2 regions of the Synechocystis sp. PCC 6714 genome follow, and region 1 is predicted to be linked to the other one. Evidence: predicted binding sites of a transcription regulator. Region 1 holds the regulator's gene; the other holds the start of a gene.

Region 1 (10,471 bases):
TTCTGATTTTGAGAGGTCCCACCACGGAAGTGTTCTCTGCGGCGATCGCCCGCACTTCATTGGGGGGATTATCGGACTGGCGCTGGAGTTGTTCAATGAAGTCGATCAAAGTTTTAATGCGACCATCCTCCACCTGGATAGGACCAAGGATTCCCTCCCGCCGAGCCCGGAATTGGGCCGCCGCCAACAGATAATCAATTCGTTTTTGCACATCAGCTTCGCTAAAATCAGAAGATTCTAGGGAAATAGTAGCAATGGTTTCTGACTCTCGGAAAACTTGACGGTTGGGCACAACATCAAAAAAGACACGAATTTCCCTTTCCTCCTGCACATAGTTGCCCGCCGATAAAACCCGGATCACGTACTCTTGCCCTGGCTGGAGCTGACTTCTGATGTTATCCACCTGGGCTGTGGTTACCCGGACAATGGGCTCATCGGGCACTGGCATATTGGGGGTTTTGACTAGTTGTAGGGCAGTGCGATTAGCTTGGCGTAATAGTTGATCTACTGCTCCACTGATGGCCTCCGTATTTACCACCTTTAGAGCCCCAAAGGCCAATAATTGGCCCCGCAAAATGGCGATTTGTTGCCCCCGCAACTCCTGATAATCTTGGTAGTAACGTTCTAGCTCCTCTACCTCCCTTTGCAAAAAACTCAGCTCCGTTTCTAGCCCCTGCAACTTGTCTTCCCGCACTTGGATATCATTGTCTTTAGCGGCGATCGCCTGGTCGAGTTGATCAATTTTGGCGTCCCGTTGATTAATTTCCGCCTGTAGCTGTTGGCGTTGGGCTTCTAAGGAGGCAAAACGTTGCTCCAATGAGCGCACCTGCTTCTGTTGGCGGGTGAGGACTTGTTCTTGTTGGGCAATGCGTTCCTGGCGCTTCGACAACTCCTGATCCCTCAGTTTGACCTGGCTCTGTAGTTCCGCAGCCTCGGCCAACAGGTTGTCCTTTTGCTCATTTAACTCTGCCCTCTCCGTGGAAAGATTAGCCACTTCTCGACGCAGATTGCGGGACTGCTGGGACACCCGCCGCAATAGTTGCAACGCTTGGTTATAGTTCCGGTCCAACTCCCGACTCCGTTCCTGTACCAACTGCTGTTCTTGGCGCACCGCACTCAGTTCCGACTCAATTTCTTCCTTTGCCCGACTCGCTTCCTCCAATTCTGCCTTGGCCACCCTCAGCTGACCAAGAATGTCGTCCAGTTGAAATACTCCCTCCCGTAGGGACTTGCTGAAAGTGAAGAGAATACCCAAGGTGGAAGCAGAAATTAGAGTGCCAGTGATCACCGTCAGCACCACCGCTGTTTGTCGGGGGCGGAGTTTAAATAAGCGCAGGCGAGCTTTGCCCACCTTACTGCCTAAATGATCCCCCAACGCAGCAATGATACCGCCCAAAATTAGGACAGAAAGAACCAGAATATAAGCACTGGTCATAGGGATGGGCTAGGTAAACTGTTGACTGAGAGCAACGGGATTATGCACAGTAATTTTCTTTTTTGTGATGGAGATCATATTGCCTTCCCGCAAGTCCCCCAACAAGCGGGTCACCGTCACCCTCGTAGAACCAATGGCTTCGGCGATCGCCTGGTGAGACAACTTGAGGTCAATGCGAATGCCGTCTGGAGCCGGTACGCCAAAATCCCGACAGAGGATTAACAAAAAGCTAACTAAACGAGAACCCATATCTCGGTGAGCTAGGGTTTCAATCATCATTTCCGTCTGCAAAATGCGGGAAGAAAGCCCTTGCAACATCAGCAATGACAGGTCAGGATGCTCCTTAAGGGCCTGTTCCACCTGTTCAATAGGAGCAGAAAGTAACTCCACCGGAGTGAACGCCACCGCATGGTAAAAACGGTCGGAACGTTGCCCTGTCACTAAGGATAGTACCCCAAAAACACTGTTCTCCCTCAACAGAGCGACGGTAATTTCCTCACCGGCCTCGTAAACTCGAGATAACTTCACCGCCCCCTTGAGCAAAAAATAAACCCGCTCCGCCGGATCGCCGGGGAAAAAAATTGTTTTACTGCGCTCAAAAGTTTCCACCACCGGGGGCATCAACTCATTGCCTAAGCGTCGGAAAACTGCCGCTAGAGGGCGATCTTGGGTTAGGGACTGGTCCATTGACACTCACGGTAATGGGGGCATCAAGGGAAGTGCAAAACCCCATTCTGTATCGAGATTATACACAATTGACTACATACGCTCCACACTGCCAAAGAAAATTGGCTCCACTCGGATGGCCACAATGGCCGAGGGCCGCACCACCATATACTCACCCTGGACATTTTTAATCGGCACATTGATAAATTCCTGGGAGTCATGTCTGGGCACAACTTCATTGCTGTACCATTTTTGAAAATCCTGAATAGTCATGAAGCGCACCTCCTCCCGATGACCATTGGTCAAAAATAGGTGAATGGCAAATTCATCGGCTTTCTGCATGGTCAAGCTCCCTAATGTTCTCGTCTAAATTATCCCCTATCCCGAGGACGGAACAATGGAAAAACAGCAACGGGGAACGCGGAGCGGAGTGATCATTACAAAATAGCCTGATGCCTTCTTAAATACCCGGGCCTGTTCAGGGACAAAGGCCTTTGGAATAGGACAGAAATAGTACCATTTCACCTTGCCAATTCCAGATAAGCAGTGGACTGAAGCCAATAGTTACCAGTCACCATGGCAGAATTCAGGGGAATATGATTGGTCTGGCTGACTTTCCGTGGCTAAGTAGTCTTTTAACCAGTTACAGCCCTGTTCCACCAGTTGTCGGAGGCGTTCTTTTTCTGGGGTGACGGGCCAACTTTGGAGGTCACCGTTCTGGCCCACTGCAAGCAACCATTGCCCTTCCTCGTTAAAGCCTAGTCCCAATAATGAACTGGAGGCACTGGTAAATTCTCCCCGCAGGTTGCCCCGTTGATCCCATAGTCTAACCATGCCATCACTGGCGGCGGTGGCAATCCATTGGCTGTCGGGGCTAATGGCAATTTGGTCGATGGGTAGGGGGTCACTTCTCAGGGTATGCAATAGTTCGCCGTCCACAGTCCAAATTTTGGCGGTGCCTTCCCTTCCAGCGCTGAGCAAATACTTGCCATTGGGGCTGTATTGCAGTTGATTGAGGCGATCACCGTGGGCGACAATACTTTTAATCAGGCTGCCGTCGAAATTCCAGAGGGTGAGATTACCCTGTTCATCCCCAGCCGCTAATTGAGGCAAGGTGGGGTGAATGCTAGTACTACGGATAGGTTCTTTGCGTTGCACGTTGTTACCCAGGGCCAGAGCCATGGGGTCTTCCAATTCAACCCCATCAACCCTATCACCATTTTTATATTCGTTATATTCCCCCTGCCAAAGCCAAATTTCTCCGCTGCCACTGGCCATGGCGATCGCCAACTGGGGGGATTGGGGGCTGGTACGTAGGGCCACATCGTAAACACGGCCGATGTCCGTTCTCCAGACTTTGACCTGTTTAAGCTCGGCTTGGCGTCGCCACAGTTGCCATTCCCGACCCCGTTGCCCCAATAACCATTGACCATCGGCATTGAACTGTAGGCGATCAAAGTTTTGCCTAGTGTCGGATAAAACCTGTCGGCTTTGATTCTCTGTATTGAACAAAATCAAGGGCTCATTTTCCATGGCCAAAGCAATGGTGTTGGTATTGGCATTTTCCGCCACAGCCCCAAGCATGCCGGGCAAATTGAGACTAATCAGATCCGGTTTGGGAGTCATATCCCACAACTTGACCAAATTATTTTCCGCGCCAATGGCCAGCAGGGTACCATTGCGAGCCAGGTCCAAACCAAAAATTGCCTCCGGGTAACTCTGGTATTTTTTCAGCATTTTGCCACCGCTGGACCAGTGGATCACACTACCATTACTGCTACTGGAAAATAAGTGCTTACCATCGGGGGAAAAAACAACCCTGGTGACAAACTCATCGTGGCCCGATAGGGTTGCTTTAATCTCTCCCTGGGTATTCCAGAGCCTGACGGTGCCATCGTCCCCCGCTACTGCCAGCAAATTTCCCTGGGGATGCCAACTCACCCCAAAAAAAGCCACGTCCGGTAAACCAAATTGACGAATGAGATTGCCCTGTAAATTCCAGAGGCGGATTTGCCCATCCCGACAGACACTAACTAGGGTTTGGCCGTCGGGGCTGAATTGGGCATCATCTACGGACTTGGTATGCCCGGCCAGCACAGTCAAAGTTTTTCCCGATCGCCAATGCCAAAGGCGCACAGTACGATCCCGGGAAGTGGAGACTAATGTTTCCCCATCGGGGCTAAAGCTAACGCTGTAGACAGAATCTTGATGGCCCCTAAGGGTTTGGAGTAGATTACCGTCTAGGTCCCAAATTTTGACCGTTTGATCTTGACCAGCGGTGGCGAAAATCTTGCCATTGGGGGCAAAAGCCACCCGGTATAGACTACCTGTATGGCCGGTGAATTCCCGCAAAAATTCCCCCTGGGGAGTCCAAAGCCGCACCGCCCCATCCCGGGAAGCGGAAGCAATCAAATTCTTGTGGGGGCTGATGGCCACACTAGTGACCCCATCCCTATGCCCTGTGAGAATATTTTTTTCGGCAATTTGACTAAGGATTTTTTGCAAACTGACCAAAGGACTGGTGGCGGGATATTGGCTCAGGGTTTCGTCCGCTTTGACCAGGTGATAGAGTTGATGCCCCGCTTCCAAAGCTGTCACCAATCCTGGAATTTGATCAAAGGTAAATTGCCGCTGGGCGCTGGTGCCTAGCCGTTGCAACTCCGTACCCTGTTGGCTCCGTTGTTGTTTGAGAGTGGCAAAGTAGGCCTGGCTCAAGGCGATCGCCGACCCCCCCAGGGACATCATCAGCACCACAATGCCAAAACTAATCATCCGTTTGGCCTTGACGTTAGCTTGGGTCAAAATTTGGTTGGCGGCTAGGGAAGCTTCCTGTTCCTGATTTTGGCTGGCGTTGAGGTAGCGGTAATCCACCCCGCTGAGGTTTTTACTGCTGGCCCAGGCCAATGCCTCCCGTAGGGCTTCCCCCCGCAGTAACCGGGAGGAGTCTTGGTAGTCGGAATTGATCCAGGCTTGGAGGTTGGTGCCGTAGGGCCGGAGTTTGTTCAGTTCCTTGCTCACCCATTGGGCATTAAAAATTGCTTGGTAAATGGGGTTATAGGGTCGCAATTGTCCCTCAATTTTCACCACCAGTCCCGTTAGACGTAACACGGTTTGCTCGACGCTATCGTCCGCTGGGATAAAACCCCGATGCAAAATTTCTTGGTACAGTCCCAACAGTTGTCCACTACGGGCCTCATCTTTCAATAGGCGATCGCCAATGGTGCGGAAATGCACTGGTTCATCGTTAGACTCCCAATGGCGGATAATTTTTTCTTCAATCAGTTGAGCAATGGTAGTAGGAATAGTTTGAGCTTGGAAATCTAAATCCCCTTCCTGTAAAGCTTCCGCCACCAGTTCACAGACCTTCTGGGTTAAAAATGGTTGACCCCCTGTCCAAACTAGAATTTCCCTTAAAATTTCCTGGGCGCTAACTTCGTCCACCGGCAAACCAGCACTCAGGGGCAGAGCTTCCGTCAGGGTAAAACCTGTTAGGGCAATGGCTTGGCCAATGTTAAATGGCGTTTGGGTTTTGTTATCAATTAAATCTGAAGGGGTGGCCACCCCAAACAGGGCAAAACTCAGGCGATTATATTCGCGGTCATCAGCCCGTTGGTTATAGCAGAAACGAATGTAGGAAAAAAAGTCATCCAGGGAAAAGGGCAGACTCAATACTTTATCAATTTCATCGATAAAAATGACAATCTGGCGATCGCCAATGGTCTGAAGAATAACTGCTTCAACAAATTCCCGTAACTTCTGGATCGGGCTGAGTTGTTCCCGCTCCCGTAACCAGGGCTTGAGGGCCACCTTCCCCGCCAAAGGCAAACCAAGGTAAAGCTGGGTAATAATGCCGTTATACCATTTCTGTGGGTCAGCTTCGGTGCCCAAACTGGTAATGTCAATGGACACACACACCACCCCATCCTGTTGGAGTTGATGCATGGTACGCACCCGTAGGCTAGATTTGCCCATCTGCCGGCAGTTGAACACATAGCAAAATTTGCCCCCCCGCAACTGGGCCAATAGTTCTTTATCCGCCTCCCGTTGACTGTAGCTGGGATGGTTGGCGGCCAAGCTCCCCCCCACCTGATAGGAGGTTGATTGCAATAAATTTAGGTAGATCGGGGACATTGTTTCAGCTATGTTTTTACTAGTGCATCCCAATGAATTAGGCAATTAGAACAGTATCCAGATTCTTTGATAGCATGCAAGACCTTTGCTTTGACCTTTTATTTTATCTTGTCATCAAGGCTAGTGTTTCCAAATACCAACTCCACTCTGAACGATAAAAATATCATCAAGATCAGGGGAAAACATAGGGAAATTAAGCCAAACTTAGCGGTTAATACTCCACCGTAGACAGCACCGATAGTAAATCCAAGCAAGGAGCTACCAAATTTGATTAATCTGGTGCGGGAAGCATCAAGATCTTGAAAGGATAGTTGTAGTCGAGCATGACTTTGCAATCCGCTAATCAATGTCAAATCCATAGTGAACTGAGTTAAATTATTGGTCATGGCAGTGGTGGGAGCAATGCGACCCAGGGATTCCCGCATTAGTGCATTTTGCATTCCCATGGAAAATACCCCCAGAGAACCAGTCACAAATAGTGGTAAGTTATTAGCTGATTTATGGTTAGTTGGATCCAAGGCAACTGCGGTGATTGTAAACAGCAATAAGACCAAAGTTTCCAAGCTAATTAAATGGGCTAGCCGTAGTTGGTGGCGACGGGCGAGGACAGTGGTCAAGAGTACAGCAAACATAAAAACCGGAATGACTGCAATCCTAACCCATAAAGCTTTTCCCCCTACCCCAATGATTTCCGTTGCTGCGATGACCAGATTTCCCGTGATGTGAGAAGTGAAGAGACCATTGAGCCCTAAAAAGCTAGCTGCATCGATAAAACCAGCTACCCCACTGAATAACACACCGGCAATGAACTGCTCATTTGACAATAGTTTCATTATCCATAAGTTGTCTAGAAAAGTTACGTCGCTGTAGTGTCAATCAGTGGAATAAATTGTGGACTAAACTACGTTTACTAAGTTGGATTAAGTTATGCAAAAAACTAAAGTTAAACATTTTAGGACAATTTATTTTTACTTATTTTACAAAGGTGAAAATTCCAATTGTAAAATCAAGTCGTTATAATCCCGATCTCCGCCACCGACCATATCTTCAAAGCCGAAAAGATTACTACCTAGACGAGCCACTTGACTGATGCCGGTGGGGTTAGCTCCATTGAAAGAGAATAGGGCAACGGGGCCAAGATTAGGATCGTTAGTAGGATTCTGGTTTAAAACTTGGTAAATGGTGGCATTGGGAATAATAACCACACCGTACATACCATTGCCCAATAATTTAATCGTTTCTTGGCTGGTGCTAAAAAAGCCATCAGGGGCAGTTAAACTGACACCAGTTAAGGGATCTTGGGCACGGCCTAATGCCGCTTCGGTATAACCTGGATCGCCGGGTTTGAGATCAATTTGGCGATCGCCATTAACATCCAATCCCCCAGTGAGACTGTCAACTTGGTACAGGGCAATGAAATTGTCATAGGCTCCGGCCCGACTGATGGAAACTTCCGCAGTGACGGATTGACCCAATGGGCCCGGTACCACCAAGGTTTTGGAGCCAATTTCAGCGGTAATACCATCAAAATTCAGTTGATGATAACCCCGGCTATCCGTTTCTACGGTGGGAGGAGCGTTAATAGAAAAAGTTGTCTGGGAGCCCTGTTGACTGTAGAGTAAATAGTAACGATTAGCTTCTAAATTGGAATTACTAAAGCTACCAAAAAGTTGCGATTCTGTTTCAATCAGCTTATCCACATCACTGAAGCTTTGCTGGGCTAAACTACGGGTTAAGGCCTTGGTAGAAGCACTGCTTTGACTATTGAAAATGATTTGCTTGCGGGCTAAAGCTGCCGCTTCATAGCCAGGATCATCAGGTCGCAAACCATTGATTAAACCATCAGCATTATCTACCGCAATCCAGCCCAGTTCATAATTTTGATTAGGGCTACTGATTAACCGTAATTGCACTTGCCCATCGGCATTGGTGGGAGCCCAAAAAACTCGATTATCATTGGTGAGCAAGCCCGGAATTACCCGGCTCAAATAACCTTTAGTTTCTACCAAACCATTGGTTAAACCGTCTGCATCACCCCGATCGCCATCCCACAGTTGAATTGCCACTGCCTGGGGATTATTTTGACTATTAAAGGTGGTAAATTTAGCCCCGGTCATGCCATTAAGCATCAGGGATTGATAGGTTTGGGTGAGGGGATCATAGCCCAAAAAGTCGTTAAATTCTGTCAAGCCATTAACGTTGAGGTTAATTTCACCATAACCATCGTCAACAGTGCTAGAAAAATTAATTGCCCCTGCCATTAAGCCATTTTCTAATTCTTCCGTCAGATAATTCCAATTGCGGATTTGTGCGCCATTGGCATCCCCCACTACGGAAAAAGTTTCTCCCCAGTTGCCCCACTGTAACCTTTCATTCACTAAAGAAACCAATAACCCAAATTGGCGATCGCCAGTGTAAATACCATCATTGGGAGTTTTAACATTGACTGTTTTTTTCGTTTCCCCAGGATTAAATATTAGCTGTCCTGCCACGGGTAAATAGCGATTACCTGCTTTGCCGTCCAAGTCTTGGGTGAGATAACTAACTAAAACATATTTGTCTAAATTCCCTGTTCGCTCAATGACAAAATCTACTTCCTCTCTGGCTTCGGAAGTAATGGGATTGGAAACAAATAATTTGGTGGGAGCATTGGGATCAGAAAAAGTAAATAAACTTTGGTCAGAGTCAATTAAATTATTGCCATTAGCCGTTCCATTACCGCTGGGTAAAATAAGCTGGGGGGTATTCTGATTTGGAGCGGTAAAGCTCGGTACCGTTGGTTGGTTAACTAATACAATGGCAGCAGAATTATTGGATTTATATTGATAAAATCTTTGCCCATATTGATAAATCGTTCCATCCGCACTAAAGTCATTGCTCAATTGCAGACTATCGCCACTTTCATCCATTAACACAACGAGGGTATTGTCACTGGATAAATTAGTGACTGTTAGGGAATTAAGGGTTAACTGATTGGCCCCATAATCCCGAATATCAATGCTTTCAAAATCCCTCAATCTAAGTCCCGGTGAAAGGGTAGTAATATCCCAATTTTGGCCGTTGTAGCCCTGCAAAGCCAAAATATCAAACCCGGTTCCCCCATCCAGCCGTCGAAAATAGGTATCGCTGACGGAAACCCAATCATCCCCAGGGCCCGCATAGGCCACATCTAACCCACCTTTGGTGTAAATCTGATCATCCCCTTGGCCCGCCAGAAAACTTTCCCCCGTGGGACTTCCCAGCATCACATCATCACCGATGGTTCCAGTTTGATTTACAGTCTGGTTAAAATCACTGCCAAAGAAAACATAGCTCAGGTTATCGGCTTGACTATTGGGAACGAGAGATTCTGTCCATAAACTATCAATTTGGGTGACGGGGGAATTACCCTGAAGCTGTTGCCAAGACTGACCAGGGTTCGGTAAATACCAAAGTTCGCCGTTTTGATTTTGGGTATCCCCTAAGCCCGCCGTAATCTGGGGCTGGCCATCAGCACTCCACTGTACGGTCATGGCATTCAAGGGGGAACTTGGGGAGTTAATGTCTGGTGTGGCAGTCCAGCCAGAGCCGTTATAGTAACTGACCGTACTATCCGCTTGACCAACAACAATTTTTAAATTGCTGACATTGCTAGAGGAAGTGGGACTAGGGCTAACATTCCACTGCACGGCCATTTGGGCGATCGCCGCTCCGGAGGGCAGACCAGATAACAAAGTCCAGCCCCCCTGGCCACCGGAACCTTGGTAATACCAAACGGTGCCATTATTGCCGTTATTATCCCCCAGGCCGACTACCACTAAAGGTTGAGCATTGGGACTTGTCCACTGTACTGCCATTTGTTGCACCGGATAAACCCAGCCATCGTCGTGGAATTGAGTCCAAGTGTTGTTATTGCCTTGGTAATATTGCACTTCGCTGTTATCCAGACCAACCACAATATTAGGATTAGCGTTTTCCTGCCACTGTACTGATAATTGGGTAACGCCTTTGCCAAAATTATTGAGAGTTCGCCAGCCAGATTGGATGTTGTAGTAAATAACGGCCCCATCCTGTAGCCCCACTACAATTTGCGCGGGAGCGCCATCACTACCCCATTGCACTGCCATCTGGGTAATGGCCGATCGCCAACCTTCTCCCTGGTAAGGGCCACTGTTGACCCAGGTTGAACCGTTATAGTATTCAATACCCCCTTTGCCTGCTAACCCCGCAACGATTTGGGGATTGTCTCCCGTGTTCCAG
Region 2 (10,471 bases), 1.6 Mb from region 1:
GAAGAATGGGCCACCAATCCTCTCGGGTGCGTTGCAATGCTTCCTCGGTACTGAGGGGATCTTGTAAAAAGACCTCCATTGCCGCTTTCATCAAGGAATAGGGAATTTGAGCGTAAAGCTCATTGGGTAATTGATCCAAGGCGATCGCCATCTGTTCCGCTTGCCATAACTGCCCTTCCCATTCATCCAGGGGAGTAAAATCTGCTGGCACTCCCGCTGCTTCGGGGTGTTCTCGACAGATCCGGGCCGCCAGGGAGTGAAAGGTACAAATGGGGGCCGCTTCAAGTTCCGCTAACCAATCAAAACGATCGGTCGCCTGTTGCTGAACCGTTTGCCGAATCCGAGACCGTAACTCGATCGCCGCCTTATCAGTAAAGGTCATGGCCACGATCTGCAATGGCGATAAGTCTTGCGTTTGCAGATGGAATAAGTACCGCCCCGCCAGCATATAGGTTTTACCTGTCCCCGCCCCTGCCGTAATGGCCACGCTTTTTGATGAAGTTGCTGCTTGTTTTTGTTGTGGTGTTAAAGCCATGATTAAACCCCCTTACGTTCAAGGCGATCGCCTTGACGGCAAACTAATTCGTTCGAGCAGTATCGGCAAGCTTCTCGATCCCGATCCGGTGCAACGGGGTAAGTTCCTGTCTGAAAGTACTGCTTGAACCCTTCGAGAATTTCCCTGAGTTCTGTCTCAGAAATAACTTGTCTTGGAGAAATATCTTTGGCTTTACTGAGGGAGTAATACATGATTTTATCAACCCGCTCTCCCGGATATAAAGATACTCCCCCTACGATCTTGTAAAGAGGTAACTGTAAATCAATTTTTGCCTTACCATTTTGATCTTTGATCCCTTTGGGGATTGTGCCGCCAGATTTATAATCAATGAAGACTAAACTCTCCTCACGACGATCAATCCGATCAATATAGCCTCGAACTTTTAAATCCTCGATTTTACCTTTAAACTCCCGCTCTAGTGCCAATATTTCCACTGATTCAGGCAAAAAATCTGGCTGCAACATAACCCGTTTAAGGGTGGCGCTCAATTCCTGACGTTGATACTCCCAAGCGCGAAATTGAGTTACATCAATATTTTTCTCGTCAGCAATATATTTTTCTGCCTGCTGAAACCATTCCATAAGCCTGTCATTATCAACGAGGTTAATGGTCGTATCTTGTTGATAAGCACCCAGGGCAATTTCTAGTACTTTATGATAAAGCGACCCTTTCAAAGCCGGATCAAGCTCTGAGTCTGCCTCCTCAATTTCCCCTAGTTTGAGCAATTTATTGGCAAACCATTTAAAGGGACATTGCCCCAATTGAGTTAATTGGGAAGCACTAAACCAATGAGTTTCATAATCAAAAGGTATTCCCACCACGCCGTCATATTCATTCGGTGGCCCACTGCTTTCTCGCTGTTGTTCAACCTGCCAAGCGTGAATGGCTTTGATTAAAACGTCATCTGTCCCAAGCAGATCTCCGTGAGATCGCCGGAGGTAAACCTGCCGAGCAATTTCGGGACTCGGGATAATCGGTAAAGAGGTTGGCTCAGGGATAAGACCTAAGCGTTGAAAATAGGAAGACGGTTCAGATTGTTCGTAGGAACCATGACGGGGAAAGGTTTTGGCGTAGGAAAAAACGAAAGATTTTTTAGGGGTTTGGAGCAGGCTATAAAAGTCAAACGTTTCTTTTTGGGCAGATTCCAAGGCGCTGGTTAAATGAATGCCCTGACTTTCTAACTGCTGACGTTCATAAAAATCTAGAACTGCATCATTGACAATTGGTTTAGGTAAATTACCTTCCCGGCCATCAATGACAAAAACATAGTCATACTGTGCCCCGACAATCGAACGGAGATTATGGAGCTCAATGCCTTCCCGTCCTGGCCCCGCAACGGTCTGCAACAAATTCAAATGGGTGAGCATTTCTTCCCGGAATTGGCTCCAGGTGATCGCCGCTGTTCCCAGTTCAGGCAACTCCTGTAACCCCTCACTCCAGTTTTTATAAGCCAGACTTTCTTTGGCCCAACGCCTTGCCTGTTGTCGAACCTGAAACAGGTCGAAGATCGATTGAAAATAGGTTAACCAGTCATGGCGGAGGGCTTCCGTCGGTAACTGTATTGGGGCAATGTCAATATTTTGCTCAGCCAAAATAACCGATCGCCAACTATCAAAATTATTAGGTCGAGATTGCTGGAATTGCGCCCAAAGATTTTTCCCTAGTCCACGACTGAGAGGATGCTGAAAAAAGCGAGCGGTTAGCTCAAAGGACCAATGCTGATCCAAAACTTCTAACAATAATTTAACCCAAGCCCCCACTCGGGTTTCCGCAATAGGAATCGTGTAGGGCAACCGCAACGCAATGCCGTATTCCCAAGCGATGTCCATCAGGCGATCGCCCCATTCCGTATCATTGGCCGCCACAATCACCATATCTCGACTCAATACCCCTTGATGAAGAAGCTGTTTGACTTGCGCCAAAACTCCCCGTGCTTCTGCGTTTTGATTAGCGTAAACCTGAGCCATCACCTGGGGTTTCTGTTCTGGTTCGGGGGTAATGCCAGATGCGCCTAAAAAGGACCTAGAAAGCCATCTAGACGGTGGGGCGACGGTTGTTTTGTTGTTGTTTAAATACCTTTCTGTCCAGCCATTACGTTTAAAGCGCTGTCTTAACGTGTTCTGGGGAGCAAAAAGCGGTGATTCCCCAGCTAACAAATAAAAAATACTATTTTCGTCGGCGATCGCCTCAATAAAAGCTACCTCATCAGGACAGGGATTAAAGTACCCATAGATCATCAAAGACTTTTGCTGGCTCTGTTGTTCAATTGCTTGCCAAAATAGTTCACCTTGATCAATCCAACCACCACTGCGTAAAAATTTCTGATAGGCTTGGGCAACCGCAAATACCTCCTGCGCTCGTTTAGAGCTGTTTGACCCTAAGCACAAATCAGGTTGACTCCGAAAAATAACTTGAACCGTTGGTTGCCATGTTCGTGCCATCCCCTCCGGATCTTGGAGTTCTAGAGTCTGTCGTAGCGCTTCCTTCAGATAATCGTGAACGACCAAGGGCGGCGCAATTTTAATTTGTCTAATGTTGAGAATATCTTGGGCCAACTGCTGTAGGGAAAACGCTGTAACCCCTAGTGTCTGGGCGGCGTTACGGTTAGGGGTAATCATTTGCCAGCCGCCATCATCGCTCAAATCTTGACTTAATTCCCAGGCAGCATCAAGAAGGGGTTCAATGCGAGAACTGACATAAAGGGTCGGCATTGGTTACAAAGACGATCAGGGCAAATTAGTTTGGTAAATATGGCTAATGAAAAATGTAACCCATATTCACATTGCCGATGTCTGCATCAACATCGAAAAAAGACCATCTCGACTAGTATTCAGATAGTCGCCGAGAGAATTATCCTAAGTTCAGGGCAATGGCCCAATGCGGGACAGAAGCGATCGCCTTTGACGACAGAGACTGATCAACTCATCTATGCCCAAAATGCCGATAATGAGGGCGGCAAACAGGGAGCCCATTCTAGTGGCCGGTGTGGATAACAGCAGAATGGCGATCGGCAGGGTCAGAAAAAATAAACCAAAAAAAGCTCTGACCACCAACTCCTGTTTCGATCTGGTAAGTTGCCCACCGATACTTTTCTTCATTGGTTTGATCCCTTAGAAAAATCAAGTCTAAGCAATGACAAAATTGACCAGCTTACCCGGCACCACAATGACCTTTTTAATAGTTTTTCCTTCCAGATAACGTTGGGCTAAATCAGAATTACGGGCCAACTCTTCCAACTGAGCCTTATCAGCCCCCGCAGGAACAGTTATTGTTCCCCTGGTTTTACCTAAGACTTGGATCACCAAAGTAATTTCATCCAGCACCAGAGCGGTGGAATCCACCTGCAACCAGGGCCTTTGGTGGATCGAACCCTGATGGCCCAACTGATGCCACAATTCCTCTGTTAAATGGGGGGCAAAGGGGGCAAGGAGTAACAACAGGGTTTCAATGCCTTCTTGGTAAACGGGGGAGGTAATCAAATCCGTCGCCGCAATCAGAGCATTACTGAGTTTCATCATTTCCGAAATGGCAGTGTTGAACTGGTAATCATCGTTCAAATCTTCCGCTACCTCTTTGATGGCCGTATGGATAGCCCGCCGTAAATCCTTCTCCGGCTTAGTTAAGGGATCATTGGTGCTCAGAGTTGAGGGGCGATCGCCAATGTAGTCGGTCACTAACCGCCAAACCCGATTGAGAAAGCGGAATTGTCCTTCCACATCTGCATCATCCCATTCCAAATCCTTTTCTGGGGGAGCCTTAAAGAGAATGAACATCCGGGCTGTATCCGCCCCATATTTGCCCAACACTTCCTGGGGATCAACCCCGTTAAATTTCGATTTGGACATTTTTTCGTGAAAAATAATCACTGGTTCATTGCTTTCTTTTTCCCGACATTCACCGTTTTTATAAACCACTTGATCAGAAGTGAGATATTTACCTGTCTGACGAGTTTTATAGGTAATGCCTTGCACCATGCCCTGGGTCAAAAGTCTTTGGAACGGCTCCCGAACGGAAATCAATTCCCTGTCCGCCAAAACTTTGGTGAAAAAACGGGAATAAAGCAAATGCAAAATGGCGTGTTCAATGCCTCCCACATACTGGTCCACCGGTAACCATTGGGCAATTTTTTCCCCATCAAAAGGTAACTCCGTATTTTGGGCATCAGCATAACGGAGGAAATACCAGGAAGAATCGATGAACGTATCCATGGTGTCGGTTTCCCGTTTGGCCGGCTTGCCACAACTGGGACAGGGTACATTAATCCAATCCTCCAGTTTCGCCAAGGGGGAAGGGCCACGGCCGGAAAATTCCACATTATCGGGTAAAGTCACCGGCAGATGCTCTTTTGGGACTGGCACTGCTCCACAATCTGCACAATGGATGATGGGAATGGGACAGCCCCAATAGCGTTGACGGGAAATTAACCAATCCCGCAGACGATATTGCACCCTTGCTTGGCCATAACCATTGCTTTCGGCGTATTCAATGATCGCTTGCTTGGCCTTGGGGGAAGCCATGCCGGTGAACTGGGCCGAATTAACCATCACCCCCGCCTCGGTATAGGCTGCCGTCAAATTCATATCACTGTTGTCGGCATCTTCGGGAATAATCACCACTTGGATGGGCAAATTGTTATCTTGGGCAAATTTGAAATCCCGTTGGTCGTGAGCTGGTACCCCCATCACTGCGCCGGTGCCGTACTCGTATAAAACATAATCAGCAATGAGAATGGGAATTTCTTGGCCATTAAAGGGATTGATGGCAATGCCACCGGTTTTAACGCCACGCTTGGGTTTATCTTCCGCTGTCCGTTCAATTTCACTTTCTTTGGCCACCATGGCCACAAAATCGTCCACTGTGGCCTGTTGCTCCACTGTGGTAACTACCTTGGTCAAAGGATGTTCCGGGGCTAAAACAACATAGGTTACCCCATAAACCGTATCGGGGCGAGTGGTGAAAACGGCAATTTTTTCTTGACTATTTTTAATAGGAAATTCCAAATAGGCCCCCACGGATTTACCAATCCAATGGGATTGCATTAGTTTGACCCGTTCCGGCCAGCCCGTTAATTGCTCCAAATCATTCAGTAAAGCTTCTGCATAGTCGGTAATTTTCAAAAACCATTGCCGCAATAATTTCCGTTCCACCATGGCCCCTGATCGCCAGGAGCGGCCTTCACTATCCACTTGCTCATTGGCCAAGACCGTTTGATCAATGGGGTCCCAATTAACCGTCGCTTCCTTTTGGTAGGCCAAACCAGCTTGGAAAAATTCCAAAAATAACCATTGGGTCCAACGATAATATTCCGGGGAGCAGGTGGCCACTTCCCTTTGCCAATCAATGGAAAGTCCCAACTGTTGTAACTGACTCCGCATCTGGGCAATATTTTTTTCCGTCCATTCCCTGGGCGGAATCCCCCGTTCGATCGCCGCATTTTCCGCCGGCAAACCAAACGCATCCCAACCCATGGGGTGGAGCACCTGGTAACCCTGCATCCGTTTTAAACGGGCAATGACATCGGTAATGGTGTAGTTCCGCACATGGCCCATGTGGAGATTCCCAGACGGATAGGGAAACATGGACAGGGCATAGAATTTGGGTAAATCAGAGGCGATCGGTGTTTTGTCCAACCCCCATTCAGCCCAGCGTTGTTGCCATTTTTGCTCGATTTCACCAGCGTTATATGGGGATGCCACGACGACCAAGATCTCCTAAGCCCAGTTGATTACAGGCTTGTTAGTATACCATTCTGTCCTAGGCCCGGGGTTGTCTGTTAACCGTCCTAGACCGGTGACCGTGTAAAGATTAGAATTTGCGATTATGGAAACTATTCAATTCGACGTACGCCAAACAATTATTGTCGCAATTTTGGTGCTTTACATTGGCAAATATCTCACCAAAAAAGTCAAGTTTTTGCAGAGTTTTAATATTCCCGACGCTGTTTCCGGTGGAGTACTGGCCTCCCTGTTTTTTGGTCTTATTTATGGTACTTTCCGCACGGAAGTAACCTTTAATTTCCCTATCCGGGATGCTTTTTTAATTATTTTCTTTACCTGCATTGGTCTATCTTCCAAATTAAAAACCTTACTCCAAGGCGGAAAACCCCTATTGATCCTTTTAGCAACGGCGGTGAGTTTTTTAGTAATTCAAAATTTCGTCGGAGTGGGCATGGCTTCCCTGTTGGGGCAGGCGTTACCAGTGGGTTTACTCTCCGGCTCCATCTCCCTCAGTGGTGGCCATGGCACGGCGATCGCCTGGTCCCCGGTTTTTTATGACAACCACGGCATTAGCAATGCTTCGGAAATTGCCATAGCCTGTGCCACTTTCGGCCTAGTTTTTGGGGGTATTGTGGGGGGGCCCATCGCGAAATTTTTAATTATCCGCAACAAGTTGGAACCGGATTGTAACACCAAGGATTTGACCATTGGTATCCGGCGGGATCAGGACAACGTGCAAATTGATTACAACACTATGCTCCACGCCATTTTAGTCATTGGTCTGACCATTGGCTTGGGATTTGAACTCAATCAGGCGATCGCCAGCTTGGGGTTAATGCTCCCGGCTTTTGTTTCCTGTTTACTGGCGGGGATTATGCTCACCAACACCATTCCCCTCGTGTTTAAAAAATTTCCCTGGCCAGCGGAAACCCCTTCCCTCGCCCTGATTTCCGACGTCAGTTTGGGTCTATTTCTAGCCATTTCCCTGATGAGTTTGCAACTCTGGACTCTAGCTGACATTGGCGGCATCATTGCAGTAATTCTTTTGGCCCAATTCATTGCCAGCGTTATTTACACCGTCATCATTGTTTTCCCGATTATGGGCAAAAACTACAACGCCGCCGTAATTTCCGCTGGTTATTCCGGCCTTACTCTGGGGGCCACCCCCACGGCGATCGCCAATATGACCGCAGTGACGGAAAAATTCGGTGCCGCGCCCCAAGCCTTCATCATCGTTCCTTTAGTGGGAGCCTTCTTCATCGACATTGCCAACGCCTTTGTGATTCAGCAATTCCTCAACCTACTGAGCTGAAAGGCCGGATTATCAGCACTTCTTTCCAGCAAGAACCACCCTAGCCCGAAAGCCAGAGCGGATTCAACTACGAAAACATGGCAGGATTCTATTTGTGTGGAACTTTCGAGACAAGTGACACAATCCTTACTAGCCCAGGGAAAATCCACACCAGCGCTAAGCTCTGGAGCCCCAAAGCCATAGAGGAAAACGAAACAAACTGTTTTGTCCTTTCCTAGCCTTGTCTGGAAACCCTCTGATCAGCGGCTAGCGGCCCCCACAGGGGTTTTAGTGCTGGGGGTGGGGAGTTGATAATCCCGTAGACTGGGAAACAGAAAATGATTCTCTTCCACGTACTGGGCTCCAAACAGTCCCTTTTCGGCCCAGAAATATCGATCAGTAGTGTGCTCATTTCGTTTTACAATGAGCAAGGCCGGGGGTTGAATTTCGTTAGCTTGGATGTAGCGACGAGCGGCCGTAACGGGCTTGTCTTCACCGCTTTCGATATTAAACTGAGGAACAAGCTCTAAAATTTTGCGACCTTCTTGACGACGACGACTCTTCCGTTTGCGTTTGCGTGCCAACCCAGTTACCTCCTATTTCAGCGATATGCTGTAATGATAGTTACAAAAGCCGTGCCGATTATATCCGGTCTAATTCTAAATATCAAGCCCCTCCAGACCTTATGGTAGTAGGGGGATCGCTGATTCCAAGCACCATTTCACTAGGGTTTCACCCACCAAACTATCCCTTAGGGGCACAAATAGGCCCACTCAAATCTTAATATTTCTTAACATTCCCAAGCACCCCCACACCACAAGCTCCATGGTTGGTTCCATCTCATCTATGTATTCTCCCAGTGCTGGGTTGATTGCCCTTTGTCAGTCACAGGTTCGGCTTTTGCAACAGGGGCTGCGGGTGGACTGGTGTGGCGTTTATCTAACGGAGGGGGAAACGGAGCAAGGATTGGTCCCGTTGGTGGTGTCCCAGAAAACGGCGACAACACAACCGGAAAGTTATGGGTTCATCAGTCTACCACAGGGGGAAACATATTCCTCCACAGACAAGGTTTCTCTGCCGGTGGTTCCCGTGGGGGAGGGACAGTTGAGTCGCCGTACTAGTTTGGAACCTCCTCCCTTTGATGCGGACAAACGGTTGGTTTTACCCCTAGTTTATGGCGAAGAAATGGTGGGCCTATTGGTGATTCACCGTAGTCAAGGTCAATGGCATGGGGAAGAAATGATCCAGTTGGAGGCGATCGCCAAATCCCTAGCGGTGGCTTGTTTGTTGGACCAGCAGAGGGATTGGTACCGCCAGGCCTGGGAAGAACAAAATCAGCAGTATCAGTGGGAGCGGCAAAATTGGGCGGATTTATTACATCAGTTACGGAACCCCCTCACAGCGCTGAAAACTTTTAGCAAGCTACTGCTCAAACGCTGGCAAGGAGATGAGAAAAGTCAACAGGTGGTGGAGGGCATTGTGCGCCAGGGGGAACATCTCCAGGAACTATTACAGGGCTTTGAGGCAAGCCAAAATCAGAGTCCCGATTATCTGCCTCTGTTATCGAGTTCTCCGTCGGCCACAGTTCAGGCGTTGCCCCCAGCCGGTAACGTTGAACCTTTGCCTCTACACAATTTTTCTTTAATTGAAGTGCTACCCCCTATTTTGTTGGCCCACGAGGCGATCGCCGCTGAGAAAGAGCTAGAGTTTCGTACTTTTTTGCCGGAGACTCTACCTTCCGTGCTGGCCCATCCGGGAGCATTGCGGGAGGTGGTAAATAACCTTTTGGAAAATGCCATAAAATATACTCCTAGTGGGGGCTTTATCACTGTTTCTTTAACAACAGAAATAAACAAAAATCACCATCTTTCCTGCCAACATTGGCTTAAATTGGCGATCGCCGACACGGGTTATGGCATTCCCCCGGAGGATCAAGACAAAATTTTTGAGCGCAATTACCGGGGAGCCCAGGCCCAGGGCCCCATTGACGGTACAGGTTTAGGTTTGGCGATCGTGGCGGATTTGGTGGCTCAGATGGGGGGAAAAATTACTGTCACTAGCCCTAACGGCTCATCTCTCGATCCGGATCGACCCGGCTCAACTTTTACCCTTTGGCTAAAGTCCGTTGAGGAGTCAGATTGAAACCCAATTTAGCGTTTTTTGTCTCAGACTAGCCCCAGTCCTGACTGGTGTCACAAAGAAAATTTTCTTGTAAAACACTTGCTAATGGGTAAGGACAGACTTCAGGAAAAACACGAATTGGCAAGTTGGTCTCCCGTAAGGCTAGATCCACTCCTGCTTCAAATCCATCTTCCAATGCTTCGGGTAAACGGGATTTTAAGCTAGGGTTCTGGCGCAGATGGCGACGAATGGCCCGACGTTCCTCTCGAATGGTCAGAAGACAATTACGGGAGCGCTGTTCTGGCTGTAATTCTCACTTCAACAAATGACCAAGCAAAACAGCTAAACGACTGACCAACTCCCGATATTGTTGTCTTCCCAAGGCCTCTATCTCCTCTTTGAGATGTTGCCAATCCAGCAATGATGGCTGTTGATTGTTCAAAGCCTTGGCTTGGCTCTGGGTCCAGGCATAAAAGTCCTGCTCATACAAACCAGAATGTTCCATAATACATGATAACTCTGCGTTTTTCGGTTTAATACTTTGTCAATCTTGCCTGTTCTCTCCAGTCAGCCTAGCTCCACTTTCACTCCGTAGTTACCATCTGAAAAGTACCTCCATCAATTCTCCCAGGTTAGAATAATATTCTCTGATTCACAGATGGACTGGGCATGGCGTAGAGAAGTTTTAGTAATGGCTCCAAATAAATGAATTCTAGGCTGATGGTTAGGGTAAAACACGGCATAGCTTTTCACTTGACCGATCGCCGCTTTCCAGTTTTTGGCAAT

What was found. The regulator NtcA, encoded in region 1, controls nitrogen genes in cyanobacteria. The targets are predictions, from matches to a motif close to GTANCNNNNGNTAC.
Region 2: D082_RS14610 (DUF3155 domain-containing protein) is a predicted target of NtcA. The motif match lies at 8,179-8,192, and genes of this name have one in related genera.

What each region holds. Positions count from the first base shown of each region.
Region 1 covers NZ_CP007542.1:1,356,494-1,366,964, reverse strand. Annotated here, with positions in the region: gene D082_RS06150 (DUF3084 domain-containing protein) at 1-1,435, opposite strand, end outside; gene ntcA (global nitrogen regulator NtcA) at 1,445-2,122, opposite strand; gene D082_RS06140 (hypothetical protein) at 2,195-2,443, opposite strand; gene D082_RS06135 (AAA-like domain-containing protein) at 2,666-6,232, opposite strand; gene D082_RS06130 (YoaK family protein) at 6,331-7,065, opposite strand; gene D082_RS06125 (SwmB domain-containing protein) at 7,210-10,471, opposite strand, start outside.
Region 2 covers NZ_CP007542.1:3,206,956-3,217,426, forward strand. Annotated here, with positions in the region: gene D082_RS14585 (UvrD-helicase domain-containing protein) at 1-535, opposite strand, end outside; gene D082_RS14590 (PD-(D/E)XK nuclease family protein) at 538-3,267, opposite strand; gene D082_RS14595 (hypothetical protein) at 3,418-3,654, opposite strand; gene leuS (leucine--tRNA ligase) at 3,682-6,252, opposite strand; gene gltS (sodium/glutamate symporter) at 6,377-7,585, shown strand; gene D082_RS14610 (DUF3155 domain-containing protein) at 7,825-8,148, opposite strand; gene D082_RS14615 (GAF domain-containing sensor histidine kinase) at 8,390-9,706, shown strand; partial or broken gene D082_RS14620 (DUF29 domain-containing protein) at 9,735-10,190, opposite strand; gene D082_RS19150 (hypothetical protein) at 10,304-10,471, opposite strand, start outside.